DNA from 3 places in the Geodermatophilus sp. DSM 44513 genome. Region 2 is predicted to be linked to each of the others. Evidence: riboswitches for the same ligand, from Rfam matches in the RefSeq annotation. Region 2 holds a riboswitch; each other region holds the start of a gene.
The links. A riboswitch is a leader RNA that binds a small molecule or an ion and turns the genes downstream of it on or off. The one in region 2 is predicted to bind thiamine pyrophosphate.
Positions count from the first base shown of each region.

Region 1: another riboswitch for thiamine pyrophosphate. It lies ahead of thiM (hydroxyethylthiazole kinase); the one in region 2 lies ahead of RTG05_RS10245 (sodium:solute symporter family transporter).
Region 3: another riboswitch for thiamine pyrophosphate. It lies ahead of RTG05_RS19850 (purine-cytosine permease family protein); the one in region 2 lies ahead of RTG05_RS10245 (sodium:solute symporter family transporter).

Region 1 covers NZ_CP135963.1:4,566,056-4,576,001, forward strand. The annotation lists gene RTG05_RS21990 (endonuclease/exonuclease/phosphatase family protein) at 1-1,185, shown strand, start outside; gene RTG05_RS21995 (phosphatidylinositol-specific phospholipase C/glycerophosphodiester phosphodiesterase family protein) at 1,200-2,057, shown strand; gene RTG05_RS22000 (alpha/beta fold hydrolase) at 2,117-2,959, opposite strand; gene RTG05_RS22005 (DEAD/DEAH box helicase) at 3,103-4,821, shown strand; gene RTG05_RS22010 (alcohol dehydrogenase catalytic domain-containing protein) at 4,870-5,883, opposite strand; TPP riboswitch at 5,886-5,980, opposite strand; TPP riboswitch at 6,021-6,116, shown strand; gene thiM (hydroxyethylthiazole kinase) at 6,110-6,898, shown strand; gene thiE (thiamine phosphate synthase) at 6,895-7,551, shown strand; gene thiD (bifunctional hydroxymethylpyrimidine kinase/phosphomethylpyrimidine kinase) at 7,548-8,363, shown strand; gene RTG05_RS22030 (flotillin family protein) at 8,439-9,946, opposite strand, start outside.
Region 2 covers NZ_CP135963.1:2,107,429-2,117,374, forward strand. The annotation lists gene RTG05_RS10230 (SDR family oxidoreductase) at 1-658, opposite strand, end outside; gene RTG05_RS10235 (acyl-CoA reductase) at 655-2,187, opposite strand; gene RTG05_RS10240 (LuxE/PaaK family acyltransferase) at 2,184-3,359, opposite strand; gene RTG05_RS10245 (sodium:solute symporter family transporter) at 3,356-4,795, opposite strand; TPP riboswitch at 4,785-4,897, opposite strand; gene RTG05_RS10250 (hypothetical protein) at 4,973-5,227, opposite strand; gene RTG05_RS10255 (DUF427 domain-containing protein) at 5,466-6,260, shown strand; gene RTG05_RS10260 (oxidoreductase dimerization domain-containing protein) at 6,333-6,548, opposite strand; gene RTG05_RS10265 (phosphorylase family protein) at 6,756-6,968, opposite strand; gene RTG05_RS10270 (nucleoside phosphorylase-I family protein) at 7,093-7,422, opposite strand; gene RTG05_RS10275 (FecCD family ABC transporter permease) at 7,896-8,963, shown strand; gene RTG05_RS10280 (FecCD family ABC transporter permease) at 8,977-9,946, shown strand, end outside.
Region 3 covers NZ_CP135963.1:4,097,596-4,107,541, reverse strand. The annotation lists gene tkt (transketolase) at 1-1,633, shown strand, start outside; gene thiD (bifunctional hydroxymethylpyrimidine kinase/phosphomethylpyrimidine kinase) at 1,809-2,627, opposite strand; gene RTG05_RS19875 (thiamine phosphate synthase) at 2,624-3,211, opposite strand; gene RTG05_RS19870 (thiazole synthase) at 3,208-4,038, opposite strand; gene thiS (sulfur carrier protein ThiS) at 4,046-4,243, opposite strand; gene thiO (glycine oxidase ThiO) at 4,234-5,400, opposite strand; gene thiE (thiamine phosphate synthase) at 5,397-6,161, opposite strand; gene RTG05_RS19850 (purine-cytosine permease family protein) at 6,158-7,537, opposite strand; TPP riboswitch at 7,526-7,638, opposite strand; gene RTG05_RS19845 (DUF5999 family protein) at 8,203-8,406, opposite strand; gene RTG05_RS19840 (sensor domain-containing diguanylate cyclase) at 8,754-9,946, shown strand, end outside.

The DNA.
Region 1 (9,946 bases), 2.2 Mb from region 2:
CCGGTGCGCTTCGCGTCGTTCAACGTGTCGATGTTCCGCGCCACCGAGGGCGAGCTGGCCGCCGACCTGGCCGACGCCGACGACGAGGCCCAGGACGCCGAGGTGCGCAACGTGGCCGAGATCATCCAGCGGCAGCGCCCCGACGTGCTGCTGGTCAACGAGTTCGACTTCGACGCCGAGGGCGTGGCCCTGGAGCGGTTCCAGGAGGACTTCCTCGGCGTGGGCCAGGGGGACGCCGACCCGATCGAGTACCCCTACGCGATGGCCTTCCCGTCCAACACCGGCGTGGCCACCGGCTTCGACCTCAACGGCGACGGCCAGGTCGGCGAGTCGGGTCGGGCCTACGGCGACGACTCGTTCGGCTACGGCGAGTTCCCCGGCCAGTACGCCTTCGCGGTGCTGTCGAAGCACCCGATCGACACCGACGCCGTCCGCACCTTCCAGACCTTCCGCTGGGCCGACATGCCCGGTGCCCGGCTGCCCGACGACCCGGCCACCCCGGAGCCCGCCGACTGGTACTCCGAGGAGGAGCTGGCGGTCTTCCGGCTGTCCAGCAAGAACCACGTCGACGTCCCGGTCCGGATCGGGGGGCGCACCGTGCACGTGCTGGCCAGCCACCCCACCCCGCCGGGCTTCGACGGGCCGGAGGACCGCAACGGCACCCGCAACGCCGACGAGATCCGCTTCTGGGCCGACTACGTCACCCCGGGCGCGGCGGACTACGTCTACGACGACGCCGGGGAGACCGGCGGGCTGGCGGCGGGTGCGCGCTTCGTCGTCATGGGCGACCTCAACGCCGACCCGGCCGAGGACGGCAACGGCCTGCCGGGCGCGGCCGACCAGATCGTCGAGCACCCGCGCGTCCACGACCCGCTGCCGGCCAGCGAGGGCGCCGTCGAGGCGACCGCGCTGCAGGGCGGGGCCAACCTCGCGCACGAGGGCGACCCGGCGTACGACACCGCCGACTTCTCCGACGGCGAGACCGGCCCGGGCAACCTGCGGGTGGACTACGCGCTGCCCTCGCGCGGCCTGCGGGTGGCCGGCGCCGGGGTGTTCTGGCCGCCGCTGGCCGACCCGCTGTCCCGGCTGACCGGCGTCTACGACCCGCAGTACACCAACGGGTTCCCCAGCTCCGACCACCGCATGGTGTGGGTCGACGTCGCCGTCCCCGGCGGCCGGCGGTGAGCCTCCCCGGCAGGGTGCTGACCCTGCTCCTCGGTGTCGTCGCGGCCACCCTGGCGCCGGCCGTGGGACCGGCGGCCGCCGCCCCGCCCACCACCTCCGACGTCCAGCCGCTCGAGCGGGCGCACGCGCACAACGACTACGAGCACGACCGCCCGCTGCTCGACGCGCTGGAGCACGGCTTCACCAGCGTGGAGGCCGACGTGTGGCTGGTGGACGGCGAGCTGCGGGTCGCCCACGACCTCGTCGACGCTTCTCCGGGCGTGACGCTGGAGTCGCTGTACCTGCAGCCGCTGGCCGAGCGGGTCGCGGCCAACCGCGGTTCGGTGTACCCGGGCTGGGACGGCTCCCTACAGCTGCTCGTCGACGTCAAGAGCGAGGCGGCGGCCACCTACGCGGCCATCGACGCCCAGCTGCGGGAGTACGCGGTGCTGATGACCCGCTGGACCGACGGGCGGGAGAAGGAGCGGGCGGTCACCGCGGTCATCAGCGGCAACCGCGACCTGCCGGCCATGGCCGCGCAGCGCACCCGCTTCGCCGGCTACGACGGCCGGCTGGCCGACCTCGGGTCCGGGCTGCCGGCCACGCTGGTGCCGCTGGTCAGCGACAACTGGACCCGGCACTTCACCTGGCTGGGCATCGGCCCGATGCCGGAGGCCGAGCGGGCGCGGCTGCGGGAGATCGTGGCCGAGGCGCACGCCGAGGGGTACCGGGTGCGCTTCTGGGCCACGCCGGACCTGCCCGGACCGCAGCGCGACGCGCTGTGGGGCGAGCTGGTGGCCGCCGACGTCGACCACCTCAACACCGACGACCTGCCCGGGCTGCAGGCGTTCCTGCTCGAGGAGGACCCGCAGGAGCAGCGGGCCGCGGCCTGACCGGGTCCTGAGCGACCGGCGCCGGGCCGGGACGGCGACGTCCCGGCCCGGCGCACGGCTCAGGACTCGACGCGGTCGAGGAAGGCCCGCACCGACTGCAGGAAGACCTCGGGCTGCTCGGAGTGCACCCAGTGGCCGGCGCCCTTCACCCGCACCAGCCGGGTGTTCGGGAACAGCTCCTCCATGCGCGCGCGGTCCTGCGGGAGCACGTAGTGGGAGGTGGCGCCGGCGAGCCACAGCACCGGCCCGTCGTAGCGGGCGCCCGGCGGCGGCTCGGGGAAGCCGCGCAGCTCACCGAGGTCGCGCTCGAGCACCGCCAGGTTCAGCCGCCAGCGCCAGCCGCCGTCGGGGCCCACCCCGTCGCGCACCAGGGACTGCAGCAGGAACGAGCGCACCATCGTGCTGGGGACGGCGTCCCGCAGCGCGGCGTCGGCGTCCTCGCGGGTCTCCAGCCGGTCGAGGTCCACGGCGCGCATCGCGGCGATGAAGGCGGCGAACGGCGAGGCCTCCTCGTCGGGGTCGCCGGTGCGACCGCCGGAGACCGGGTACTCCACCGGGGCGACGTCGACGACGACCAGCGCGCGCAGCAGCTCCGGGTGCCGCAGCGCCAGCTGCATGGCCACCTTGCCGCCCATCGAGTGCCCGACGAGGGTGACCGGCTCCCCGGACGAACGCAGCTCCACGGCCAGCAGCTCGGCCATGTCGACGTAGTCGACCCGGTCGGTCCACGGCGAGTGCCCGTGGTTGGGCAGGTCCAGCAGGGTGACCCGGTGGTCGCCCGCCAGGCCCTTGGCGATCGTCGTCCAGTTCCGGCCCTGGCCGAACAGGCCGTGCACGAACGCCACCCGCGGCCCGGCGTCCCCCAGCGTCCGGGCGTGCAGCCGTTCCTCCGCGTCGGTCACCGGGTCATCGCACCACAGCCGGACACGACGCCACGCGGCTCACGGTCCGGCGGGGCGCCACCGGACCGGCGCCGGGCCGACGCACCATCCCTGCGGCGGCCCGGCTCCCCGGGCCACCGCCGGAGGAGAGGAGCACCGCGACCGTGCCCGGACGGCGACGCCGGACCACCAGCCGCTCCACGGGCACCACCACGACCTCGCGCCGGAAGGCGCCCGCCCGCCGCACCGCGCAGCCCGCCGCCGAGCGGCCGGTCGCCCGGCCGGGGGAGCGGGTGTGGGTGCTCGCCGTGCCCTTCCGCGCCCCGGCGCCGGGCGCGCAGTGGCACGCGGAGCTGCAGGCGCACGTGTGGGTCGGCCGCGAGCTGCCCCCGGCGCTGGCCGCCTACGACCCGCCGCCGTACACCCTCGAGCGGTTCCTCGAGGACGAGCTCAACGACACCCCCCGCCCGGTGCCGCCCGGCCGGCCGCTGGTCCCGCGCGAGGAGCAGTGCACCGGCGCGGAGGCCGTGGTCGCCTCCGCCGCCGCCGGGCACCGGGTCTTCCTGCTCGGCGACGACCCCGGCGTGGGCAAGACCGGCACCGCCGTCCTGGCCGCCCGTGAGGTCTGCGAGGCCCGCGGCGGCGACCGGGTGCTGGTCGTCGCCGACCGCCCGGCCGCGATCACCGTCCCGCACTGGACCCGCTCGATCGCCGGCTTCGGCGACGGCGGCCTGCGCTGGTGCGTCACCACCTGGGACCGGCTGGCCAAGGTCGCCGGCCTGCGGTTCGACGTCGTCATCGCCGACGAGGCGCACATGGTCCGGCACACGACCACCCAGCGGTGGAAGCACTGGCGGGCCGTCTCCGGCGCCGGCCGGGTGAGGGACGTGCCGTTCGTCGTCGCCGCGACCGCCACCCCGGCGCACACGCCGCTGGAGCTGCCCTACCTCGCGCCGCAGTTCGCCCAGCGGCACGGCGACCCGCTGCGCGCCTGGGCGGACCTGCCCGCGAGGCTCGCCGAGCACGGGTTCCACGTGGAACGTGGGCGGTACGGGTGGGCGTGGACCGAGGACGCCGACGCCCGCCGCGCGGACCTGGCCCGGCTGCAGGGCTGGCTGGCCGGCGGGGACCCGCCCGCCACGCTGCACCGCCCGGCGCCGTGGGGTCCGGTGTCGGTCACCGGAACGCCGGTCGCACTCACCCCGGCCGAGCGGACCGCCTACGAGTCGGAGTGGCAGGAGTTCCGGGCGGAGATGCAGCTGGCCCGCCGCGCCCGGCAGACCGCGCGCGGGCGGGCGGCGCTGCTGCGGTTCCGGCAGAAGGCCGGGCTGATCCGCGCGCAGGCCACCGTCGACTGGGTGCGGGCCCAGGTGGAGGCCGAGCGCCAGGTCGCGGTGTCGGTGGAGTTCGTGGAGACGGCCGCCGATCCCATCCGCGAGGCGCTGCAGGACTCCGGCGTCGCGGTGGCGTCGATCTACGGGCGCGACCGCTTCGACGTCGAGGCCGAGCGGTTGCGCTTCCAGACCGGGGTGGCGCCGGTGTGCGTGTTCACCGTGACGGCGTCGATCAGCCTGCACGCTGGCGAGCTGCTGCCCGGCGGGGCGACGGCGTCCACCACCCCGCGGGTCGGACTGTTCCACCAGCCGCGGTTCTCCGGCATCCAGGCCCGCCAGGTCACCGGCCGCACCCACCGCGACGGCCAGGTCTCCCCGTGGCGGGTGGCCTTCGCCGCGGACACCGTGGAGGAGCAGGTGGCCCGGGTGATGGTGGAGCGGCTGGCGGTCAGCGGCTCGACCGCGGGCGCGGACACCTCCGCGCTGCGGGAGGTCGCCGAGCTGCTGGACGCCGACTGGCTGCCACCGGCCACCCTCACCGACGGCTGACCCGCGCGGGCCGCCACCGGGACGAGCGGACGGCGGAGCGACGGGTGGTCAGGGCACGAGCACCGCGCGGCCCACGACGCGGCCGGCGCGCAGGTCCTCGAGCACCCGCGGGGCGTCGGCCAGCGGGTGCGTGCTCACGCTGGTGACCAGCCGGCCGCGGGCGGCCAGCTCCAGGGCCTCGACCAGCTCGGCGCGCCGGTTGCCGACGGAGGTGACGATCCGCTGCTCGGGCACCACCATCGCCAGCGGGTCGACCTCCACCCGCTCGGCGGAGTAGCCGACGTAGACCAGCGTGCCGCGCTTGCCCAGGGCGGCCAGCGCGGCGGCGCCGGTCTCCCGGGTGCCGACCAGCTCGAACACGACGTCCGCCCCACGGCCACCGGTGGCCTCCCGGACGGCGCCGGCGACGTCCCCGGCCGACGCGTCCACGGTCACCGCGGCGCCCAGCTCGCGGGCCAGCTCCAGCCGCCGTGCCGACCGGGCCACCGCGACCACCCGCGCGCCGGCCTCCCGCAGCACCTGCACCAACGCCAGCCCGACCCCGCCGACGCCGTACACGACGGCGTCCGACCCGGGCCGCACGCCGGCGACCGACACCGCGTGCAACGCCGTCGTCCCGCTGCAGCACAGCGTGGCCGCGGTGGGCAGGTCCACCCCCGCCGGCACGGGCACCACCGACGAGGCCGGGACGGCGACCTGCTCGGCGAACCCCCCGTCGGTGGCGAACGCGAGGAAGCCCAGCGGCGCGTCGCACAGGTGGTCGTCGCCGGCCCGGCACCAGCGGCACCGGTGGCAGGCGTGCAGGTAGTGGACGGCGACCCGGTCACCCACCGCGACGCCGTCGACCCCCTCGCCGAGCGCGGCCACCACCCCGGCGACCTCGTGGCCCAGGGTGATCGGGGTGCGGGCCGGGGTGAGCAGGCCGTCGAGGAAGTGCAGCTCGGTGCCGCACACCCCGGCCGCGGCGACGTCGAGCAGCACCTCGCCCGGACCGGGGCGAGGGGACTCGACGTCCTCGACGGTCAGGGGGTGTCCCACCCCGGAGAAACGGACAGCACGCACGCAACGGCCTCCCTACGCCGGCACGACCCGGACAGGTTCGGACGGTCGGCGGCCCCAGCCGCCCTCTCAGCCCGCTCGGCGCGGGCTCCCGTGGTCAGGGCCGGGACGCTACCGGGCCGACCGGCCGGTGTTACGTTCGGCTCGGCACGGGGTGTCCCCTCCCGGGGACTGAGAGCACACCCGTCGAACCTGCTCCAGTTCGCACTGGCGAAGGGATGTCACCGGCATGCCGGTCCTCGACCTGCGGGCCGCCTCCGCGGCGCTGCGCACCCGCACCCCCCTGGTGCACTGCCTGACCAACACCGTCGTGCAGACCGTCACCGCCAACGCCCTGCTGGCCGTCGGCGCCGCGCCGGCGATGGTGGACGCCCCGGAGGAGGCCGGCGACTTCGCCGCGGTCGCCTCCGCGGTGCTGGTCAACGTGGGCACCGTCTCCGCCCGCACCGCCGAGGCCATGCGGCTGGCCGCCCGCGCGGCCGGGACGGCCGGCACGCCGTGGGTGCTCGACCCGGTCGCGGTCGGCGGGCTGGCGTTCCGCACCGGACTGGCCGCCGAGCTGGTGGGGCTGCGGCCGACCGTCGTCCGCGGCAACGCCTCGGAGGTCATGGCGCTGGCCGGCGCGGGCGCCGGCGGCCGCGGCGTGGACAGCACCGACAGCGCCGAGGACGCCGCGAAGGCCGCCGCCGAGCTCGCCGCCCGCACCGGCGGGGTGGTCGCGGTCAGCGGCGCGGTCGACCTGGTCACGGACGGGCGGCGCACGGTCCGCGTCGGCGGCGGCTCGGCGCTGCTCACCCGCACCACCGGTGCCGGCTGCGCGCTGGGCGCCCTGGTCGCCGCCTACGTGGCCGCCACCGGCGACCCGCTCACCGGGGCGGTCGCCGCGCACGCGCACGTCGCCGTCGCCGCCGAGCGCGCCGCGGCGGTGGCCGGCGGCCCCGGCACCTTCACCCCCGCCTGGCTCGACGCGCTGGACGCCGTGGACGGCGACGCGCTGGCCGCGGCCGACGTCCGATGAGCAGGGCGTTCGACCCGACCCTCTACCTGGTCACCGACACCGCGCTGTGCCGCCCCCGCCCGGTGGCCGACGTCGTCCGCGCGGCCGTGGCCGGTGGCGTCACCACCGTCCAGGTCCGGGACAAGACCGCCGCCCGCCGCGAGCTGCTGGCGCTCACCCGGGCGGTGCAGGACGCGCTGGCCGGCCGGCCCGACGTCGCGCTGTGGGTCAACGACGCGGTCGACGTCGCGCTGCTCGCCGGGGCCGACGGCGTGCACCTCGGCCAGGACGACCTGCCCCCCGCCGAGGTGCGGGCCCTGCTCGGTCCCGACCGGCTGCTCGGGTTCAGCGTCTCCTCCGTCGCCGAGCTCGACGTCGCCCGCGCCCTGCCGCCCGGCACCGTCGACCTGGTGGGCATCGGCCCGGTGTGGTCGACGCCGACCAAGCCCGACGCCGGCACCGCGCTCGGCCCGGACGGCGTCCGCGCGCTGGCCGACGAGGCCCGGGCCGCGGGGTTCACCACCGTCGCGATCGGCGGCATCGACGCCGACCGGGCCGGCGAGGTGGCCGCCACCGGGGTGGACGGCGTGTGCGTCGTCTCGGCGATCTGCACGGCGGAGGACCCGCAGCGGGCGGCCCGCCGGCTGGACGAGTCGATCGGGGCGGCCCGGTGAGCGGGGTCGCGGTGGCGCTGACCGTGGCGGGGAGCGACCCCAGCGGCGGCGCCGGCATCCAGGCCGACCTGAAGACCTTCAGCGCGCTGGGCGTCTACGGCACCGCGGTGCTCACCGCGCTCACGGCGCAGAACACCCGCGGCGTCACCGGCGTGCACGCCGTCCCCGCCGCCTTCGTCGCCGAGCAGCTGGCCACGCTGTTCGCCGACGTCGGGGTGCACGCCACCAAGCTCGGCATGCTCGGCACCGCCGACGTGGTCCACGCGGTCGCGGAGGCGCTGGCCGCCCGCCCGGGCGGGCCGGTGGTGTGCGACCCGGTGATGGTGGCGACCAGCGGCGACCGGCTCATCGACGACACCGCCGTCGACGCCGTCCGCGCCGAGCTGCTGCCCCATGCCGACCTGGTGACGCCGAACGTGCCCGAGGCCGCCGTCCTGCTCGGCGTCGACCCGGCGACCGACGTCGACCAGCTGCCCGGCCAGGCCACCGCGCTGCTGGCGCTCGGCCCGCGGGCGGTGCTGCTCAAAGGCGGCCACCTGGGCGGCGAGGACAGCGTCGACGTGCTGGCCACCGCCGACGGCGTGACGGTCACCCGGCGGCCCAGGGTGCACACCACCTCGACGCACGGCACCGGGTGCACGCTGTCCTCCGCGCTCGCCGCGCTGGCCGCCCGCCACCGCACCGACGACTGGACCCGGCTGGTCGACCCGGCGCGGGACTACCTGCAGCGGGCGCTGCAGGCGGGCGGCACCCTGGGCGTCGGCTCCGGGCACGGTCCCGTGCACCACTTCGCCGGCGTCTGGGAGCGGTGAGCCCACCGCCACCCACCGTGATCATCGGCGAGTGGTGGGCCTACACCGGCGTGTCGAGCCGCCGGATGCCGATGATCACGGGCGGGGCGGGGCGTCCCCGTCGGTCGTGATCGGCACGCGGGTGGCACCACCGCCGTCCGCGGCGAAGCGGCGCAGCAGGGCGGCGACGTCCACGCCGGTGAGGTCGCCGGACAGCTGCAGCCCCTGGGCGACGTTGGCCGCGACCGAGCGACCCAGCGCGCCGGCGCCGTCGGCGGAGATGACGGTCATCTTGTCCACGCCCGCCAGCGGGGCGGCCGCGGCCTGCACGACCTCCGGCAGCACCTTGACCAGCATCTCCAGGACCGCGGCCTCGCCGTACTTGGCGAAGGCCTCCGAGCGGGCGTCCAGCGCCTCGGCCTCGGCCTGACCACGGGCGAGGATCGCCGCGGCCTCGGCGGTGCCCTCGCGCTCGACGGCGTCCGCGACCGCCTGCCGGCGCAGCTTCTCGGCCTCGCCGCGCTTGGCGCCCTCGACCGCCTCGGCCTCGGCCAGCGCCGACCGCCGCGCCCGCTCGCCCTCACCGGACAGCCGGGCCTGCTCGGCGGCGGCCTGCGCACCGGCGATCGTCGCCTGCCGCTGCGCCTCGGCGGTCAGGATGGCGGCGTTCTTGCGCGCCTCGGCCTCCTGCTCGACCTTGTACCGCTGGGCGTCGGCGGGCCGGCGCACCTGGGTGTCCAGCTGCCGCTCGGTGAGCGACGCCGTCCGGACGGCGACCTTCTCCTGCTCGGCGAGGATGGCCTGGTCCTGCGCGGCCTGCGCCAGCGGGCCGGCCGCCGCCGCGCGGGCCGTGGCCGCGTCGGTCTCCGCGGTGATCTCGGCCTGCCGCAGCGCCAGCTGCCGCTTGGCCACCGCGATCGCCTCGTCGGCGAGCAGCTGCTCCTGCTCGGCGGCCTGCCGGGCGCGCGCTTCGGCGATCGACGCCTCCTTGAGCACCCGGGCGGCCTCCGGGCGGCCCAGGTCGGCCAGGTAGCTGCCCTCGGCCTGGATGTCCTGCAGCTGGAAGGTGTCCAGCACCAGCCCCTGCCCGGTGAGCGAGGACTCCGCCTCCTCGGCGACGGCGGAGGCGAAGGCGGCGCGGTCGCGGATGATCTCCTCGATGGTCAGCCGGCCCACGATCGACCGCAGCGCCCCGGCGAGCACCTCCGAGGTGAAGGTGTCGATGCCCTCCTGCTGGTTGAGGAAGCGCTGCGCGGCGGCGCGCACGGAGTCCTCGGTGCCGCCGACCTTTACGATGGCCACGCCCTCCAGGTCGCACTTGACGCCTTGCTTGGACACCGCGCCGCGGATGCCCACCGGGATGCGCCGGCTGGACAGGTCCAGGGTGTGCAGCTTCTGCACCACCGGCAGCACGAACACGCTGGCGCCCATGACGACCTTCTGCCCGGAGGCGTCCCGCGAGGTGATCCCCGCCGCGCTGGTGACCTCCCGGCCCTGCCGGCCGGTGACGATGAACGCCTGGTTGGGCCCGGCCACCTTGATCCGGGACAGCACGAACAGCACGAGCACGAGCACCAGGACGGCGAGGCCGCCCAGCGCGATGA
Region 2 (9,946 bases):
GCTGCTCGTCGGTCGCCGTCCGGCTGGCGTCGGTGGGGTGCACCATGCCCGGTGCGACGCAGTTGACGGTGATCCCGAACGGTCCGAGCTCGGCGGCCAGGGTGCGCGAGTAGCCCAGCAGCGCGGCCTTGGCGGTCGTGTAGTCGTGATAGGGGACGCTGGGCCGTTCAACGAGGTCGGTGACCACGTTGACGACCCGGCCACCGCCGCGGGCCTGCAGGCCGGGCAGCGTCGCCCGGCAGACGTTGACCGCGCCGCCCAGGCTGCCCTCCAGCTGGCGCTGGTGGTCCGGCCACGACGTCTGCCACACCGTCCGCCGGGCGAGGAGGTCGAAGGTGTAGCCGCGCAGGGCGTTGTTCACGACGACGTCCGCGGGCCCGAAGCGGTCCTCCACCTCGCGGACCGCGGCCTGGACGGCGTCGGGGTCGGTGACGTCGGCCTGGACGGCGTGCGCCCGCCCCCCGGCGGCCTGGATGTGGGCCACCACGGCTGCGGCCGAGGTGGCGTCGCGCAGGTAGTTGACCGCGACGGCGGCGCCGTGCGCGGCGAGCGCCCGGGCGATCACGGCGCCGATGCCCCGGCTGGCGCCGGTCACCAGCGCGACCCGGTCGCGCAGCAGGTCACTGCGGCCCAGCCCGCCGTGCGGTGGCGGGCTCACCGCCGTCCGCCGGCGTCCGGAGGGTGCGAGGGCCGGGTCCACTCCGGGTCGTACCGCTCCACCTCGGTCTCCGCGGCGCCCTCGACGTCGGTCCACCGGACCAGGGCGGCGAGGCTGCCCCGGCCGTCGTGGTGCCACCCGGCGGCCGGCTGGGGCATCTGCCCGACGGCGCAGACCCGGTCCACGCCGCACCGGCCGAGCAGCGACGCCCAGGCGTCCAGCCGCTCGGGTGCGCACGCGACGCCGGCGGTCTGCAGGTGGTGGCGCAGCGGCAGCAGCAGCGGGACGACGTCCTCGAGGGCGTCGACCGGGTGCACGCGCACCACCCGGTTCAGCGGTGAGGGCGCGAACCGCTCGGGCCGCTCCTCGACCACCACCGTCCACGCCGTACCCGGGCTGCTGGCGATGACCTGCACCCCCGGGTCGTCGTAGGAGCGGAGCTCGTACTGGGCGCGGACCGCGGTCACGGCCGCGTCCTCCTCCAGCCTCAGCCGGGCCCGGGGCCGGGCCTGCTCGTAGCGGTCCATCTCCGCGGCCAGGGCCGCGGCGAAGGCCCGTGGGTCGACGGCTCCGCCGCGCTCGACGAACACCACGTGCGGGGACAGGCAGCCCTGCTGGTCGTACTGGGACACGTCGCGGGCGACGCGGCGGGCCGTCTCGGCGTAGCGGGTCAACGCCAGCGCCTCGGAGCCGACGACGGCGAAGCTGACCTTGTGCCCGTAGGGCACGAACGGCACGCCCACCGGCACCCGCCGGGCCAGGCTCTCGGTGGCCCGCAGGCCGGCGGTGGCCGTGACCGCGTCGGAGCGGGCGAAGGCGGCCTGCTCGACGTCCTCGGCCCCGCCGGGCCAGTGGACGACGGCCAGGCACCGTCCCAGCCCCGGGTCCTCCTCGGCGACGGTCTGGGCGAACAGCACGGGGAACAGCGGCTCGGCGCCGGCGGACTTGCCGAGCGTCGCGGACTTGACGAGGAGGGCGCAGACCAGGTTCCAGGCGGGCAGGCCGGGCACGTTGCCGGCGAAGACCTGGGTGGTCAGCCGGGGCCCGTAGGCCCGGGAGAGGCCCCCCGCCCGGTTGGGCTGGAAGCCGTCGAGCACCAGCGGGTTGTCGAAGTCCTGGGCGAGGAAGCGCAGCAGCCGGTCCCGGCGGAAGGTCCTCAGGTGGTCCCTCAACCCGCGGCGGACCATGTCCGGGGCGTACCCGGTGATCCGCGGCAGCAGCTGCTCGGCGGTGCGGCGCTGTGGCAGGTCGGGGTCGGACCAGCGGGCCACCACGCGGCCCACCGTCTCCAGCACTTCCATCACCGGGCGGTCGGCCAGCACCTCGGCCTGGGCCCGCAGCAGCCGCTCGCACAGCACCTCGACGAGCGCCGGCGTCACCACCGGCCCGCGCAGCGGCACGTCGCCCACGCGGCGCGTCGTCCACTCCAGCGCGGCCAGCTCGGCGTCGTCCAGCTGCGGCAGGAAGCAGGCGTCCACCGCCTCGACCGGCTCCGCCCCCTCGAGCGCCCGCGGGTCCAGCAGGGTCACGACCGGCCTCCCTCGTTCGCCGCGAGCAGCTCGTCCAGGGCGAGCGAGCACCCCCGGGCCGCGCTGCCCTGCGCCCGGCCCAGCAGCACGAACCCGCCTGCCGGGCCGCCCTCCGCGAGGTGACCGACGTCCTCGGCCAGGACGGCCAGGACCGAACCGCGGTTGGCCAGGTCGTGGTGCACCAGCAACCCGCGCTGCCCCGGCGGCACCGGCCGGCCGGTGCCGGCATCCACCGCCTGCACGCGGGCCCACGGCGGCACGGCCTTGACCCGTGGTGCCGGGTCCCGCCCGAGCCACGCCCGCCGCAGGGACGTGTCGTAGTACTGGGTGCTGATCTCGGTCATCCCGTAGTAGTTGACGCACCACGCGTCCGGGACGCCCAGCCGCTGGCCGAGTGCCGTCCGCAGCGCCTCGGCCGGGACCTCCCGGGACCGGCCCTTGAAACCGCCGGTGTCCAGCACCCGGCTGCCGGGCGGCAGCCGGAACGCGGTGCCTGCCGCCTCCAGCGCGTCGAGCAGGTGCACGTAGGCGAAGGAGGTCCCCAGCAGCCCCACCGGGACGCCGTCGCGCTCGGCCGCCGCCAGGGCGGCGAGGAGCCCGTCGAGGTCCAGCCCCTCGGCGCCGACGAAGGTGCCGCTGCCGGCGGCACCGAAGGAGTCGACCAGTCGCTGCAGGAAGTACGCCAGTGAGGAGTGCGGCTGCTGCTCCGGCGGCGGGTTGAGGACCAGCAGCCGCAACTGCGCCCGGTCCGGCAGGAACCACTGCCGGAAGCCGGTGCGCAGCGAGGCGTCGTACAGGTGCAGGTGCGGGTGGTGGTTGCGCCCCCGCCGGCCCGGGTCGGTGCTGCCGCTGGTCGTGAACACCGCCGCAGCCTGCTCCGGTGGTGCGCACGACAGCGTCAGCTCCCGGAAGGCGCTCAGCGGCACCGGCGGGATCTCCCGCCAGCCGCGCACCTGCCCGGGCTCTGCGCCGCGCGCCCGGCAGTAGCGCCGGTAGGGGCGGTTGCGCTCGTACTGGTCGGCGAACAGGTCCAGTGCGAGCCGGTCGAACTCCGCCTCCTGGGCCTGCGTCGGGCCGCCGTCGTCCCGGGTCTGCGCCGACGCCTCGATCCAGGCGAGCAGCCGCCGGTCCAGCTCACCGAGCTCGGGGACCGTGGGGGACCGGCCGTTCACCGGGCCACCCGCTCGTCCACGGGCCCGTCCAGCGGCCGGACCCGGCGCGGGAGTTCCCGCAGGTCGGTGCTGCGCCGGCCGAGGAGGGAGACCAGCACCGTCACCGCGGTGGACGCCGCCAGGGCCGCGGCGAAGGGCGGCAGCGACAGGCCGTCGGCGAACGTGGCGACGTCGACCGCGGCGGCGAGGGACCCGCCGGCGACCAGACCGTGCGCCAGGGCGCCGAGGAGGCCGGCCACGGCTCCGGCGACCGCGGCGGCCGGGGTGGTGCGGCGCCACAGCCCGAGGAAGGCCGGCGCGATCGTCGCCGCGCACAGCAGGTCGGCGACCAGGAACAGCCGGAGCACCGAGATTCCCTGGAAGGCCACGAGTGCCGGCACCACGGTGAGCAGCACCACGAGCAGCCGGGCGCCGCGCAGCCCCCACCGCGGCGCCTCGGTGACCACGGCCGCGGCGAGACCGCCCTGCAGCGTGTCGACGGTGGAGGTCACCAGGGCCACCGTGAAGACCAGGACGACGACCAGCACCCACTGCTCGGCCCCGGCCAGCAGCGCGAAGAAGGGCACCGGCGGGTTGCCGAGGTCCACCGCCGAGGCCGCGGCCAGCAGGCCGACCACCCCCGCGGGCAGCACCACGAGGACGCGCATCGCGGCACCCAGCAGCGCCCCGCGGGTCAGGGCCCGCTCGTCGCGCGCGGACCACACCCGCTGCCAGTAACCGTTGTGGAACAGGCTGGTGGCCAGGACGGCGACGACCAGGGTAGCCGCCCCCTCCAGCCCCGCGCCGTCGACGGCGAGCAGCCGCCCGGCGTCCTGGGGCCCCGAGTCCGGCAGCGCGCGGACGACGGCGATACCGACCACGCCGAGCAGCAGCAGGAGCAGCCAGCCCTGCCACGCGTCGGTGCGGATGGAGGCCCGCAGTCCCCCGTGGGCGGTGTACAGCGTGGTGACCGCGGCGACGGCGACCACGCCCACCCGCGGGTCCAGGCCGGACAGGCGCCCCAGCACCGCCCCGATGGCGGTCAACTCCGCGGCCAGCGCGACGAGCATGTACCCCAGGGAGATGCCCAGCACGTACGCGTGCATGACGCGTCCGAGGCGCAGCCGCACGAACTCCACGAGGTTGTGCCCGCGGGGGAGCAGCGCCCGCAGGCGGCGGCCGAGCAGCACCAGCGCCAGCAGGGGCAGGGTGATGGCCACCGCGTAGCCCACCACTCCAGCCAGGCCCACCGAGGCGCCCACCTCCGGCGGCGCGAACAACACCCACGCGCCGACGCCGGAGGCGAAGAAGGACAGCCCGAGGGCGCCGCCGCCCTGGGTGCCCCGGGCGACGGCGAACTCCTCCAGGTCCCGGTCGCGGCCGACCCCGAGGCCCACGCCGGCGAACAACAGCAGCACGGCGGCCACGGCCACCGCGGTCAGGGCGGTGCCCACCACGTCGAGTCCCTCCGCCGGCATTACCCGGTCAGGTTCCTGCGGTCGGCGACGCGTCCAGCCGCCCTCTCAGCCCGGTCCGCCCGAGCTCCCGTGTCTGCAGGACTAACACTACCCAGGCACCGCGCGGTCGCACCGGGCGGAGGGCGCCTGCCGCGCCGGCGGGCGACCGATCAGCGGTCACCACGCGGGGGAGGGGAGCCACCCGCCGGCGGCGGCGCGGAAGTGCTCCGGGGGCAGCCGGCCGGCTCCGGCCGGGACCGACCCGAGCAGCGGGACGCCCACCCGTGGCAGGTCCGCGAGGTTGCAGCGCTCGGCCATGCCCGGCTCGGCCGGCCAGGATCCGACGACCAGGCCGGCGGGTTCCAGGCCGCGGGCGCGCAGCGCCTCGACGGTCAGTCCGGTGTGGTTCAGCGTGCCGAGCCCGGCAGCCACCACGACACCGGATGGGGTCTGGCCGTGTCGTCGCTAGACGCCGACCGACTGCCGGCGGGCCCGCCAGGTCCGGCTCCGTCCCGTCGCCCGGCCGCACCCCCCGGGCAACGGCGGCGGAGCCTGGACAGCCCCCTCGTCCCGGGGGAGGCTGGCGTGCGCGGCGTCGTCCTGGACGTCGCGACCGGCCGGCTGAGCCGGGTCCGGTGAGCCGGCGCCCGAGCAGGAGAGGAGAGGGACCGTGTCGCTGACCCTAGGCACCGGGCCGCTCGCGCGGCCGTCGGCGGGGCAGCTGAACGCCGACCTGTGGTCGGTCGCGCCCGCGCACGCGCTGTTCCTCCACCCCGTGCAGGAGCGCATCCGGGGCATCCTCGGCGGGGAGACGGTGGTGGACACAACCGGCGCGGTGATGCTGCACGAGACGGGGCTGCTGCCACGCTGGTACCTGCCAGAGGCTCACGTGGCACCGGGCGTCTTGGAGCCGAGCGACACCCGCACCACCTGCCCGTTCAAGGGCGAGGCCGTGTACTGGCACCTGGCGGTCGACGGCCGGCGCGTGGCCGACGCGGCGTGGTCCTACCCCGACCCGGTGGAGGGCTGCCCGCCGCTGGCCGGCCTGGTCTCCTTCCCCTTCGAGGCCCTGGACACCTGGCTGGTCGAGGACGACGTGCAGATCGGCCACCCGCGCGACCCGTTCCACCGGGTCGACGTCCGCCGCTCGTCCCGGCACGTGGTGGTCCGCGTGGGCGGGCAGGTGGTCGCCGAGACCGGCAGCCCGTTCGCCGTGGTCGAGACCGGCCTGCCGGTGCGCTGGTACGTGCCGGGGTCCGACGTCCGGCCCGGCGTGCTGGAGCCGAGTGCCACGACGACGGTCTGCGCGTACAAGGGCGTGGCCACCTACGAGCACGTCGTGGTCGACGGGCACCGGTACGACGACGTCGTGTGGTGCTACCGCGAGCCGCTGCCGGAGGCGCTGCCGATCGCGGGACACCGGTCCTTCCACGGGGACGGCGTGGAAGTCGCGGTCACCACCTGAGCCGCCGGTCGGGCGAGCCGAGGCAGCTCTGCAGCGGGTCCGCGACGCCCGAGGTCGGCCCGGCCCGGTCGGTCAGGACACGCCGCGCTCCTGCTCGAGCAGGCGCAGCCAAACCTCGCTGAGGGTCGGGAACTCCGGTACCGCGTGCCAGCGGGTGTCGACGGGCACCTGGCCGACGATCGCGATGGTGGCCGCGTGCAGCAGCTCGCCGACCCCAGGGCCGACGAACGTCGCACCGACGAGCAGGCGGCTGTCAGCGTCGATGACCAGCTGGGCGGTGGCGTGCACACCCTGGCCCTCCCCTGACTGCTGAGCACCGGGTGCTCGTGCTCCGCCGGGAGACCCAGACGACGGGCGGCGCCCGATGAGCGCGGCCAGCCGGGGCGGTCGGCCGGAGCCGACGCCGGCCACCCGAGCCGCGCAGACCGGTCCGACGACCGCACCCGCAGCCCGTGACGCGACGGCCCAGGAGGGCCTTGGCGACGGCACGGCCGCTCAGGGCAGCCGCTCCAGCAGCCGCACGAGGAGGCTGCCGAGACCGCTGGCCGCGGCTCTGCCGGCGGAGACGACCTCGCCGGCGTCCAGCGGCTCGCCCGTGACACCGGCTGCGGCGTTGGTGACCAGCGACAGGCCGACCACCTCCAGCCCGGCGGCGCGGGCCGCGATCGCCTCCAGTGCGGTGGACATGCCGACCAGGTCGGCGCCCATCGTGCGCAGCATGCGGATCTCGGGGTCTCGAAGTGCGGTCCCGGCAGCGCGGCGTAGACGCCCTCGGTCAGCGACGGGTCGAGCTCGCGGGCCAGGGCGCGCAGCCGCGGGGAGTACAGCGCGGTCAGGTCCAGGTGGTCGGCGATGAGGACGACCTGTCCCACCCGGTGGTCGGGACGCAGCCGCCTGCGGCGTTGGTCAGCACGACGGTGCGTACGCCGGCCGTGGGTGCCGTCCGCACTCCGTGCACGACCGGTTCCACGCCGCGACCCTCGTAGAGGTGCGTACGCCCCAGGAAGAGCAGCACCTTGCGCTCACCGACCCGCACCGACCGGATCTGTCCGCCGTGCCCGAGCGCGGTCGGAGCGCTGAAGCCGGCGAGGTCGCCGATCGCCACCGAGGAGGCCGCCTCGCCGAAGGTCCCGGCAGCGGGTGCCCAGCCCGAACCCATCACGATGGCGACGTCGTGGTCACTCCCGAGGGCGTCCTCGAGCTGCTCGGCGGCCCGGTCGGCGAGGCGGAGGGCGTCTGCGGGACGTGGAGGTGTCGGCCCGGCACAGCCGCCACGCTAGGTGCCGACCTGGGAAGTGGTTCCACGCCGGTCGACGGCACGACCGTCCCAGCGCCGTGCTGGTCGCCTGACGACCACACCCGGCGCCCACCCATGGCCTCCGGAGCGCGCGTGGCCGGGGACACGCCACGTGATCGGGTGCTCCGGGCGCGCTTCTTGTCGCGGGTGGGCCCGAGGACGGTCGGGGACGACCGGAGGGTTCCGCGGCGGTTGGCGATCAGCACCGGTCCCCGCGGACGGTCGACCCCCCTGGCTGCGGCCGCTGACGGGGAGGATTTGACACGGCGCAACAGGTTAGGCAAGCCTCACCTCATGCGAGGCTGGATGTCCCGCGATCGCCCCCGGTCCGGGCACTGATGGCGGTGCTCGTCGCCCGCCCGGCGGCCGTGCGCCCGGACGGGGGGGACCGCCGCCGCGGGCTCCTCTGCCGCGCGGGCTCCCGTGCGGGGGGCCTGGTGCTGTTGCTGGTGCTGCTGCTGGGCGTGTGTCTGCTCAGCCTGCGGGTCGGCTCGGTGGAGCTGTCCGCGCAGACGGTGTGGCGGGCGTTCACCGATTTCGATGGCTCCAACGAGCACCTGATCGTCACCTCGCTGCGGCTGCCGCGCACGCTGATCGGCCTCGGCGTCGGGGCGGCGCTGGCGGTGGCCGGCGCGGTCATGCAGGCGGTCACCCGCAACCCGCTGGCCGGGCCGGACATCCTGGGTGTCAACGCCGGCGCCGCCTTCGCCATCGTGACCGCGGTCTTCCTGCTCGGCGTGGTGAGCCCGTCGATGTACGTGTGGTTCGCCTTCGCCGGGGCGGCGGTCACCACGGTGCTGGTGTACGGCATCGGCTCGGTGGGGCGGACCGGCCCGAGCCCGGTCAAGCTGGCGCTGGCCGGCGTCGTGGTGACCTCGCTGCTGGGCTCCTGGACGTCGGGGGTGCTGGTTTTCAACGAGCGGACCCTCGACGAGGTGCGGTTCTGGCTGGCCGGGTCGCTGGCGGGGCGCGACCTGGGGGTGTTCTGGCAGGTCAGTCCGTTCCTGGTCGGCGGTACGGTGGTCGGGCTGCTGCTGACCCGGCAGCTCAACGCGCTCGCCCTGGGCGAGGACGTGTCCCGCTCGCTGGGCCAGCGGACGGCGCTGGTGCGGGCCGGTTGCGCCGTCCTGGTGGTGCTGCTGGCCGGGGGCGCGGTGGCCGCGGCCGGGCCGATCGGCTTCGTCGGCCTGGCGGTGCCGCACGTCGCCCGCGCGCTGGTCGGACCCGACCACCGCTGGCTGGTGCCCTACGCGGCCGTGCTCGGCCCCGTGCTGCTCATCGCCGCCGACGTCGTCGGCCGCGTCGTGGCCCGCCCCGCGGAGCTGCAGGCCGGGATCGTCACCGCGATCGTCGGCGCCCCGTTCCGCATCCATCTCGCCCGCCGGCGCAAGCTGGCCGGCCTGTAGCGGACGCCGCCCCGTGGCCACCCCACCCGTCGAGCACGCCCGGCCGCGGCCGGACGCCGGACCTCGCCGGCTGACCGTCCGCAGCCGGCGGGTGCCGGTGTCGGCGCGGCTGAGCGTGCGCACCGCGGCCCTCGGCGCGGTCGTCGCCGCGCTGGCCCTGGCGGCGGCGGCCTGGACGATGACGCTGGGGGAGTTCCCGGTACCGCTGTCGGACGTGCTGGCCAGCACGTTCGGCGTCGGCACCGCCGACCCGGCGCACGACTTCGTCGTCCGCACGCTGCGCCTGCCGCGGGTGCTGGCGGCGCTGCTGGCCGGCGCTGCGCTGGCCGCGAGCGGGGCGGTGTTCCAGGGGCTGGTGCGCAACCCGCTGGTCGCCCCGGACGTCATCGGGGTCAACGCCGGCGCCTCGCTGGTGGCCGTCTACCTGATCGTGGTCACCGGCTCGGCGCTGCTGCTGCCGGCCGGGGCGTTCGCCGGCGCGCTGGTCACCGCGTTCGCCGTGTACGCCTTCACCTGGCGCCGGGGCATCAGCGGCAGCCGGCTGGTGCTGGTGGGCATCGGCGTCAACGCGGTGCTGGGCAGCCTGACCACCCTGATCCTGGTCCGCTACCCGGTCGAGGAGATCGCCCCGGCGGTGCTGTGGACCACCGGCACCCTCTACGGCGCCGACTGGCGCGACGTCACGGTGCTGGTGGTCGGGCTGGGCGTGCTGCTGCCCCCGGCCTTCTGGCTCACCCGCCACCTCACCGCGCTGCAGCTGGGCGACGACACCGCGCGCAGCCTCGGCGTGCGCGCCGAGCCGGCCCGGGCGGCGCTGATCACCGTCGGAGCCGGCCTGGCGGCGACCGCGGTGGCGGTCGCGGGGCCCATCGGCTTCGTCGCCCTCATCGCCCCGCACATCGCCCGCATGCTCGCCGGCCCGCTCACCGGCGGGGTGCTGCTGCTCTCCGCGTCTGTCGGTGCGCTGCTGCTCGCCGCCTCCG
Region 3 (9,946 bases), 2.0 Mb from region 2:
CCTGGAGGAGGGCGTGTCCGGCGAGGCGTCGTCGCTGGCCGGCACCCAGCAGCTGGGCAACCTGGTGATGGTCTACGACGACAACAGGATCTCGATCGAGGACGAAACGACCGTCGCCTTCACCGAGGACGTCGCCGCGCGCTACGAGGCCTACGGCTGGCACGCGCAGCACGTGGACGACGGCGAGGACCTGGCCGCGGTCGACGCCGCGCTGGCCGCCGCGAAGGCGGAGACCGGGCGGCCGTCGATCATCGTGCTGAAGACGATCATCGCCTGGCCGGCACCGAATAAGCAGAACACCGGCGCCGCGCACGGCTCGGCGCTCGGCGAGGACGAGGTCAAGGCGACCAAGCAGCTCCTCGGCTTCGACCCCGACAAGAACTTCGACGTCGCGCCCGAGGTCATCGAGCACGCCCGCAAGGTCGTCGGCCGGGGCCAGGAGTCGCACGCCGCCTGGCAGGCGCGGTTCGACGCCTGGAAGCAGGCCAACCCCGAGGCCGCCGCCCTGCTCGAGCGCATGACCACCCGGTCGCTGCCCGAGGGCTGGGCGGAGAAGCTGCCGAGCTGGGACGCCGACCCGAAGGGCGTCGCCACCCGCAAGGCCTCCGGCGAGGTGCTCGCCGCCCTCTACCCGGCGCTGCCGGAGCTCTGGGGCGGATCGGCCGACCTGGCGGAGAGCAACAACACCGCCGTCAAGGGCGAACCGTCGTTCCTGCCGGCGGACCGGCAGACGAAGATGTGGTCCGGCGGCCCGTACGGCCGCACGCTGCACTTCGGGGTCCGCGAGCACGCGATGGGCGCGATCATGAACGGCATCGCGCTGCACGGCGGCACCCGCGTCTACGGCGGCACGTTCCTGACGTTCTCCGACTACATGCGCGGCGCCGTCCGGCTGGCCGCGCTCATGCAGCTGCCGGTCACCTACGTCTGGACGCACGACTCCATCGGGCTCGGCGAGGACGGGCCGACCCACCAGCCGATCGAGCACTTCGCGGCGCTGCGCGCCATCCCGGGCCTGGACGTCGTCCGCCCGGCCGACGCCAACGAGGTCGCCGTCGCGTGGCGGACGATCCTGGAGCACAACGACCGCCCGGCCGGTCTGCTGCTGTCGCGGCAGAACCTGCCGGTGTTCGACCGGTCGCAGTTCGCCTCGGCCGAGGGCGTGGCCCGCGGCGCGTACGTCCTGGCCGACGCCTCGAATGGCAGCCCGGAGGTGATCCTGCTGGGCACCGGCTCGGAGGTGCAGATCGCGGTGGCCGCCCGCGAGCGGCTGGAGTCCGAGGGCGTCCCGACCCGGGTGGTCTCGGTGCCGTGCGTGGAGTGGTTCGCCGACCAGGACCAGGCCTACAAGGACGAGGTGCTGCCGCCGTCGGTCCGGGCACGGGTGAGCGTGGAGGCCGGCGTGCCGATGGGCTGGCGGGAGTTCGTCGGCGACGCCGGCCGCATCGTCGGTCTCACCCACTACGGGGCCAGCGCCGCCTACACCGTCCTGTACGAGGAGTTCGGCCTGATCGACGAGGCGGTCGTCGCCGCCGCCCGCGAGAGCATGGAAGCGGCCCACTCCGGGAACGCGGCGCCGGCAGGCCCGGTTGCTGCGACCGGGGGCCTGCCGCACCCCACCGGCGGCCGGTGACCCGCCACCCCATCGGCACTCGATCGGACGACCGGCCGTTGTTCGGGCTGCCACCGGCGTCGCCGACCTCGGGCTGAGGTCAGCCGTTCAGGACGCGTGCCTGGCGCCGTCTCCGAACTGCCGAACTCCCGGTCGAGCGCTCTGCTCGTGTCGCTTCTCGAAGCCGGCGCGGTGCTCAGCGGGATCGGCGCGACGTCGACATGAAGTGGTCGAGCGGTCCGTGTCCATGCCCGAGCCGCCAGGCGGCGCCGCCGACGATGGCACGCGTGACGAAGTCCTTGGCGGTCGTGAGGGCATCACGGACCGTCGTGCCGGTCGCCAGCGCCGCGGCGGTAGCTGAGGCAAAGGTGCAACCGGTGCCGTGGTTGTTCGGCGTGTCGATCCTCGCCCCGCGGAGCTCGTAGACCGCTTCGCCGTCCCAGACGACGTCGACCGCCTCCTCGGCCTCGTCGGTGACCGGGTGGCCGCCCTTGACCACGACGGCGGACGGGCCCAGGGCGCCAAGGGCACGGGCCGCCTCCTGTTGCTCGGCCAACGTGCGGATGGGGACGTCGAGCAGCACCTCCGCCTCGCGCAGGTTGGGGGTGACCACGGCCGCGTGCGGAAACAGGGCTGTCCGGTACAGCTGCTCGGCCTGCGGTTCGAGCAGCCGGTCCCCACTGGAGGCCACCATGACGGGGTCGACCACGAGCCGGGGGAGTCGGCCGGCCGCGGCGAGGTCGGCGACGGACTGCACGTTCTCGGCCGTGGCCAGCATCCCGGTCTTCACCGCCGCCACGGGGAGGTCGTCGAGCACCGCGTCCACCTGGGCGAGGACGAACTCCGCCGGTACGGGGTGGATACCGCGGACGCCGCGGGTGTTCTGGGCGGTGAGTGCGGTGATGGCCGAGGTGCCGTAGACGCCGAGTGCGGCGAAGGTCTTCAGGTCGGCCTGGATGCCGGCGCCGCCGCTGGAGTCCGAGCCGGCGATGGTGAGCGCCACCGGTGGGGTCATGCGGCCGCGTCCTGCAGGGCGGCGAGGTAGGCCGAGACGGTCGTCGGGCTGCGCATGATCGGCCCCATGACGGCGATGCCGTGCGCCCCGGCGGCCAGGCAGTCGGGAACGTCGGCCGGCCGGATGCCGCCGAGTGCGTAGGCCGGTGGCGCCCCGGTGATCAGCGAGGCGAGCCCGGCCGGTCCCAGCGCCGGTCCGTATCCGGGCTTGGAGTCGGTGGGGAAGACCGGGGAGATCATCACGTAGTCGCAGCCCTCCCGGTGTGCTCGTCGCAGTTCGTGGCGGCAATGGCAGGAGCGCCCGACCAGCGCCGGCCGCGGACGCGGCAAGGAGTCGGCCGCGGCGAGGTGGACGGCCTCGGCGCCGGCGCTGCCCGTGGCGCCGGCGCGGATCAGCACGCCGTCGACCGGGGCGAGCAGCGGGCGCAGCTGCTCGGCCAGGCGGTCGCGGTCGTCGTCGGGCAGGTCCTTCTCGCGGAGCACAATGGCTCGGGCGCCGCTGTCGACGGCGGCGGCGATCGTGTCGACCAGCGACCCGGAGCACTGAGTCCGGTCGGTGAGCACCAGCAGTGGGGGCAGCCTCACAGCTCGGGCAGCCCGTCCATCGGGGTGGAGGCCTGGGCGTGCCAGCGGCGCGGGATGCGGCCGGCCCGGCGGGCCAGCCGGCCGGCTTCGACGGCGTGGCGCATGGCCAGGGCCATCTGTTCGGGATCGCGGGCCCGGGTGACGGCGGAGGTCAGCAGGACCGCGTCGCAGCCCAGCTCCATCGCCAGTGTCGCGTCGGAGGCGGTGCCGATGCCGGCGTCGAGCACGACCGGCACCTCGACCGCCTCGCGCAGCAGGGCGATGTTGTGCGGGTTGCGGATGCCCAGGCCGCTGCCGATCGGCGAGCCCAGCGGCATGACCGCGGCGCAGCCCGCGTCGCCCAGACGGCGGCCCAGGATGGGGTCGTCGTTGGTGTAGGCCAGCACCGTGAACCCGTCGGCGACCAGCTGCTCGGCGGCGTCCAGGAGCTCGACCGGGTCGGGCAGCAGGGTGGTCTCGTCCCCGATCACCTCGAGCTTCACCCACGGGGTCTCGAACGCTTCACGGGCCAGCTGCGCGGTGAGCACCGCCTCGCGCGCGGTCTGGCAGCCGGCGGTGTTGGGCAGCAGCCGCACGCCGCACCGGTCGAGCACCTGCAGCAGTGCGCCGCCGGGCACGGCCTCCATCCGGCGCAGGGCCACCGTGACCAGCTCGGTGCCGGAGGCGCGAACCGCGCGCTCGAGCACCTCCAGGCTGGGCGCACCCCCCGTGCCTAGCAGCAGCCGGGAGGTGAACGTCGCGCCGGCCACCAACAGCGGGTCGGTGTTCTCCGGACCCGCTGTCGCCGACCGCAGGTCCGGGGTGGTCGGTGCCGTGAGTTCGGTCATCTGCTGGTCACCCTCCTGCCACTGCGGTGAGGATCTCGACGTCGTCGCCGGCGGCGAGCACGGTGTGGGCCCACGCGCTGCGCGGCACCACGGTGCGGTTCACCGCGACGGCGACGCGGCGCTGCTGGGCGTGTCGGGCCAGCAGCTGGGCCACGGTGGTGCCCTCGGCCAGTTCGGTGGGCGTGCCGTTGACGGTCAGCTGCAACTGTGGTCACCTCCGGAGGCCTGCGCGGCCGGGGTGCGGTCAGGGGGCCGCAGGCTGGCTCGGTGTGGGGTGAAGGGCACGGCGAGCTGGGGAAGTCGGCCGGAGATCAGCAGGTCGGTGATCACCTCGGCGGTGACCGGGGTGAGCAGCACGCCGTTGCGGTAGTGGCCGGTGGCCAGCACCAGCCCGGGGAGTTCGGTCGGTCCGAGCAGCGGGGCGTTGTCCGACGTGCCCGGCCGCCACCGGGCCAGCACCTCCACCAGCTCCAGTTCGCTGACCGCCGGTACGACCTCGATCGCGTCGCGCAGCAGGTCATGCACGGCGCCGACGGTGACGGTGGCGTCGAAGCCCCGGTCCTCGACCGTGGCGCCGACGACGAGCCGGTCCTCGGCGTAGGGCACCAGGTACACCTGCCGGCCGCGGACCAGCGCCCGGACAGTCCCCGCGAGCAGGCCGGCGGCGCCGCGCAACCGCAGGATCTGTCCCTTGACCGGGCGCACGCCCACCGCAGGCATGCCGGGCAGCGCGCCGGTGCGCGCGCCCAGCGCCGCCACGACGGTGTCGCCGCGCACCTCGGCTCCGTCGGCCAGCTGCAGGCCGGTGACCCGGCCGCCGGTGACGCCCAGTGCGGCGATCCGGGCGCGCCGGATCCGCACGCCGGCCGCCTGCGCCGCGGCCAGCAGTGCCGCGTGCAGCGACCGCCCGTCCACCGAGTGGTCACCGGCCACGGCCAGGCCCCCGCGCAGCCGGGGGGTCAGCGAGGGCTCGCGGCGGCGCACCTGGCGAGGGGTGAGCCGCTCGACGGCCAGCCCGAGCTCGTCCTGGTAGGCGTGCAGGTCCTGCAGTGCCCGCATGTCATCGGTGTCGAAACCGACGACCACGGTGCCGGCCGTGCGCAGCCCGACGTCGATTCCGCTGGCCGCCTGCACGTCAGTTACGAATGCGGGAAACCGTTGCAGCGAGGCCTGGCACAGCGCCAGCAGCGCCTCCTCGCCGTAGGTGACCTCGCTCACCGGCGCCAGCATCCCGGCCGCTGCGTAGGAGGCGCCGCTGCCCGGCGCCTCGTCGATCACGGTCACTGGCAGCCCGCGCTGCGCGCACCGCCAGGCCACGGCCAGCCCGATCAGGCCACCGCCGGCGACCACAATTTCGCTCATCGGGGCCCCGACCGCCGGCCGCGCTCGGCCGGGCCTGGTTCCGGGCGTGGTGGTCGGCTCTGCGGCGCGCCCCCGAGCGCGGCCAGCAGCGCCCGGGTGGCCAATCCTGGATCCGGCGCGTCGGACACCGCGGAGACCACGGCCACCCCGGCGGCCCCGGCTGTCAGCAGCGCGGGGATCCGGTCGGCGGTGATGCCGCCGATGGCGATCACCGGAACGGCGACCGCTTCCGCGACCGCCGCGACGCCGTCGACACCCAGCGGGTCCGGCAGCCCCGGCTTGGTTGCGGTGGAGAAGGCCGGGCCCACCCCGAGGTAGTCCGCGCCGGCCGCCACCAGCTCGGTGGCGGCCGCGGCGGTGCGCGCCGTGCCACCCAGCAGATGGGCCGGCCCGGCGACCGATCGCGCCGCGGCCACCGGCAGGTCCCCGGCCCCCAGGTGGGTGCCGGCTGCGCCGACGGCCAAAGCGATGTCGACCCGGTCGTTGACCAGGCATGTCGCTCCCCGTCGGCGGCAGACCTCCACGACCCGGGCGGCGAAGTCGTACAGCGCCCGGTCCGGGCAGAACTTCACCCGGACCTGCACGATCCGCGCGCCGGCCGCCACCGCCGCGGAAACGACAGCCAGGGCGTCTCTGCCCTCGCGGGCGTCGGTCAGCACGTGTAGTCCGCTGATCCGCCGGCGAACCTCGGCGCCCCGGTCCGGGTCGACCGGAATCGGTGCGTTGGTCCGGCCGGCGGCGAGCACCCGGCGGCCGGTCATCGGACGGCCTCCGATCGGGCGAGCGTGGACCGGGGCCGCCGGCGGCGGGCGAACAGCCCGCCGAGCAGGCAGAGCAGCGCGGTGAGGACGGCGGCCACCGCGAGGCTGACCAGCGACGCCGACCAGCCGTTGGCCGGATCGATGCCCAGGTCGGCCTGGCGGGCGGCCCACCACGCCGTCCAGCCGGCGCCCGGCCCGGTGAAGAAGGTCGGCAGGGTGAGTTGGTAGGCGACGAAGCCGGCCGCCCACGCCAGCAGCGGCCCCGGGCGCGCCGGGGCGGTGTCCGATACGTCCCAGCCGCCGCGCGGCAGCAGCCAGTAGGCGACGACGAACACCCCGACGAGCGGGACGAACACTGCGCCGATCAGGAATAGGAACGGCTCGTAGGCGACCAGGTCCACCGCGAGTGCGAGCCCGGTGGCCACCAGCCCGACGCCTGCGGCCAGCACCCGGCGATCGAGGCGACCCACGATGTTCTGCGCCGAGACCGCAGTGGAGTAGACGTTGGCGAAGGCCTCGTCGACCTCGACCACCAGCAGCACCAGCACGGCCAGCAGTCCCAGCGGCACGGCCAGCAGCGCGTCTACGACGTCCAGACCGCCCCGGCCGTAGGCGACCAGGGCCAGCACACCCAGGGTGAACAGGGCCACGGTGGCCATCCCGTAGCCGACAGCGACACCGGCGAACGCCGCCCGCCCGCGCCGGACGTGCCGGGTGTAGTCCGCCGCCAGCGGAAACCACGAGACCGGCAGAGCGATCACGATGTCGGCCGCGGTCCAGAACGATCCGGCTCCGCCCTCGGTGACCGGCGGCAGCGGCCGGGAAAGCACCTCGGCGAACAGGTAGACGATCGCGGCCAGCGCCGCCCACACCGCGTAGCGCGCCAGCACCCGCACCGCCCCCAGCGGGCGCAGCGCCATCAGCGTCGCGAGTGCGCCCGCGACCAGCACGAACGGCCAGCGCGGCGCACCCAGCGCCCGCGAGGCGGCCTCGGCGATGATCCACACCTCGAACGCCGCCCAGCCCACGCACTGCACCACATTGAGGGCGGTCGGCAGCCAGGAGGTCCGCCGGCCCAGCAGCCCCCGCATCAGCACCATCGCCGGCACGCCCTCCCGGGCGCCGGCCGCCGCGCCCAGGCCCAGCAGCACCGAGCCGATCACCGCACCGGTGACGATCGCGCCGATCGTCACCGACAGCGGGCGGTCGGCGAGAACCACGTACGTGGCCGCCACCGGCAGCAGCAGGCTGATCCCCAGGCTGCCCCACAACCCCACCGTCTCCCCGAGGCCCAGCATCCGCGGCGGCGGCTGCGACAGTGTGATCGGGGCATCCCCCGACGACGTGGTGGCACCGACGGCGCCCGACGGGCTCATGCTCGCTCCCTACGCCGGCATTACCCGGTCAGGTTCCAGCGGTCGGCGGCACATCAGCCGCCCTCTCAGCCCGGTTGTTCCGAGCTCCCGCACATCGCCCTTGCAGCCTAGCGAGGCGTCTACTCCCCGGGTACCGCAGGGCCAGGGGGATAGAGGTTCACTGGCACTCCTGGTGTGTTCTTCAGGGACAGTGGCGATTCGCAATAGGCCTGAGCTGTCGACGGCACGACAGTCATCTCGGCTCGAGGATCCTCACGTCGACGAGCACCACCAGAGTGACTCATGGGCGTGAAGCGGACGAACCTGCCGACATTGCGGGAGAGCCTGAATGCCACCACGGTCTCGGCCACATCGAGGTCTTCAACGGCATCGGCGCATGACGCAGTTCGAAAGCCGCTGCTGCGTCTAACTAGCGGCAAGGTTCGGCGATCTGCCCCTGCACGTGGACAGGACGGTTGTTCGCACTCAAGGGAGGATGAGAGTGGCGGGTCAGGCCACAACGAGTGGTCCCCCCGCGGATCCCAGGCCTCGGCCCATGTCCAGGTGCCCCGCAGTCACTTGCCAGGGGGCCTGCTTTGCGCTCTCCTCGAGCCGGGCCGGACACGCCGGATGTCGTGCCTGGACAGAGCTGAGACGGGTCGGCCCGCGGCGGGCGCAGGCGGTGCTCAGCGACTGGCTAGCTCCGGCCTGAGCCAGGTGTGGTGGTGCCGGACGGCCCTGCCGTCGGGGAGGAGTTCCCTGTCGTCATCGAAGAGGATCACGCCGTTGCAGAGCAGGTTCAAGCCCTGCTCGGGATGGGCGCTGACGGCAGCCGCCAACTCACCCGTGTCGCTGGTCACGTGGGGCCAGGGGGTTCCGTGTCGGCACATCGGGATCTCATCCGCTGGGGGTACCCGGGGGAGCGGGTGGAGGTTACATTCTGCACCCGACCAGTTACCGAGCGGGAACAGTCTGCACCCGGAGTTCACATGACGTCGCGTGACGCAGACCACAATCTCGACCGATCGGGGTTGTGGTGCTCTCACCATGCTGAGCTCTGTGGCGCGACGTCAGATTGGGACGAAGACCTTCGTCAAGCGACGGTCCGCACATCGCCACCGAAGACACCGTCCGCTCCTCAGGCGGCAGCGACCGCGGCGAGGGGTATGGCCGGCGGGACGACTCTGCCGACACGAATCCACAGGCAGCGGTCCCGGACACCCCGACGGGGAGTGACATGGAGCCGTTGACCGGCCTGTTGCGGATCCTGACGACGATCCTGTTCGTGGGTCTGGCGGCGACGTCGTTGGTGCTGTGGCGTCGGCGGCGCGATGCCCCGGCGAAGTGGGCGGCGGTGAGCTTTGCGCTGCTCGCAGGCGCCACCACCGCCGGGGTTCTGCTCCCCGATACGGGCGGGGACGCGGTCCAGTGGGCACAAAAGGTCAGCGTCGCCGCCCTGGTTGCCTTCCCGTATTGCCTGCACCGGTTCGCGGTCGCCTTCACCGGGGTGTCCAGACTGGTGGAGAGGCTGGCCGCGGCGGCCACGGTCGCCCTCGTCGCCGCCACGCTGATCCTGCCGCCCATCTCGGAGGCGGGCGAGCCGGTACCGGCGTGGTCGCCGTGGTACATCGGCGCGGTCCTCCTCGTGTGGACGGGGCTGTCCCTGCTGGTCGCGGTGCGACTCTGGTCCTCGGGTCAGGGGCAGCCGAACGTGGTGCGCCGGCGCATGCGCCTGCTCGCGTACGCGTCGGTCGGACTCAGTTTCGCGCTCCTGACCGCCGGCTCCAGCCGGGACGTCTCCAGCCAGTGGCCGGGGCTGGTCGTGCAGAGCCTGGCCCTGGCCAGCACTGTCTCGTTCTGGGCGGGGCTGAATCCCCCGCGTCTGCTGTTGGCGTCCTGGCGTCAACCCGACGAAGCGGACCTCAACAAGGCTGTGGAGAGCCTGGTGGCGGCTACCAGGCGCGAGGATATTGCCGGCGGTCTCCTGCCTCATCTGGTGCGGGTGGTGGGCGGCCGCGGCGCTGCCTTGATCGACGACGAGCAGGGCGTGCTCGCCACCTACGGCGACCTGCGGATGCCCGAGATGTTCCACTCCGGGGGGAGCGGCGACGCTCCCGGCGAGACCACGTCGCCGCACCGTATCGACTTTCCCCTCCGCTCCGGGCGGTTGTCCCTATGGGTCAGCCCCTACACGCCGTTCTTCGGGCAGGAGGAACTCAACTGGGTGCGGTCCATGGCGAGCCTGCTCGACCTCGCCGTGGAACGCATCCGCCTTGCCGAGGCAGAGCGGGAGGCGCAGCAGGCACTTAACCGCGAGCGGCACTTCTCCCAGCTTCTCGTCCGGAGCACGTCGGACTGCATTCACGCCTTCGACGCAGAGTTCCGGTACACCTTGTGGAATCCGGCGATGGAGAAGGTGACCGGCGTTCC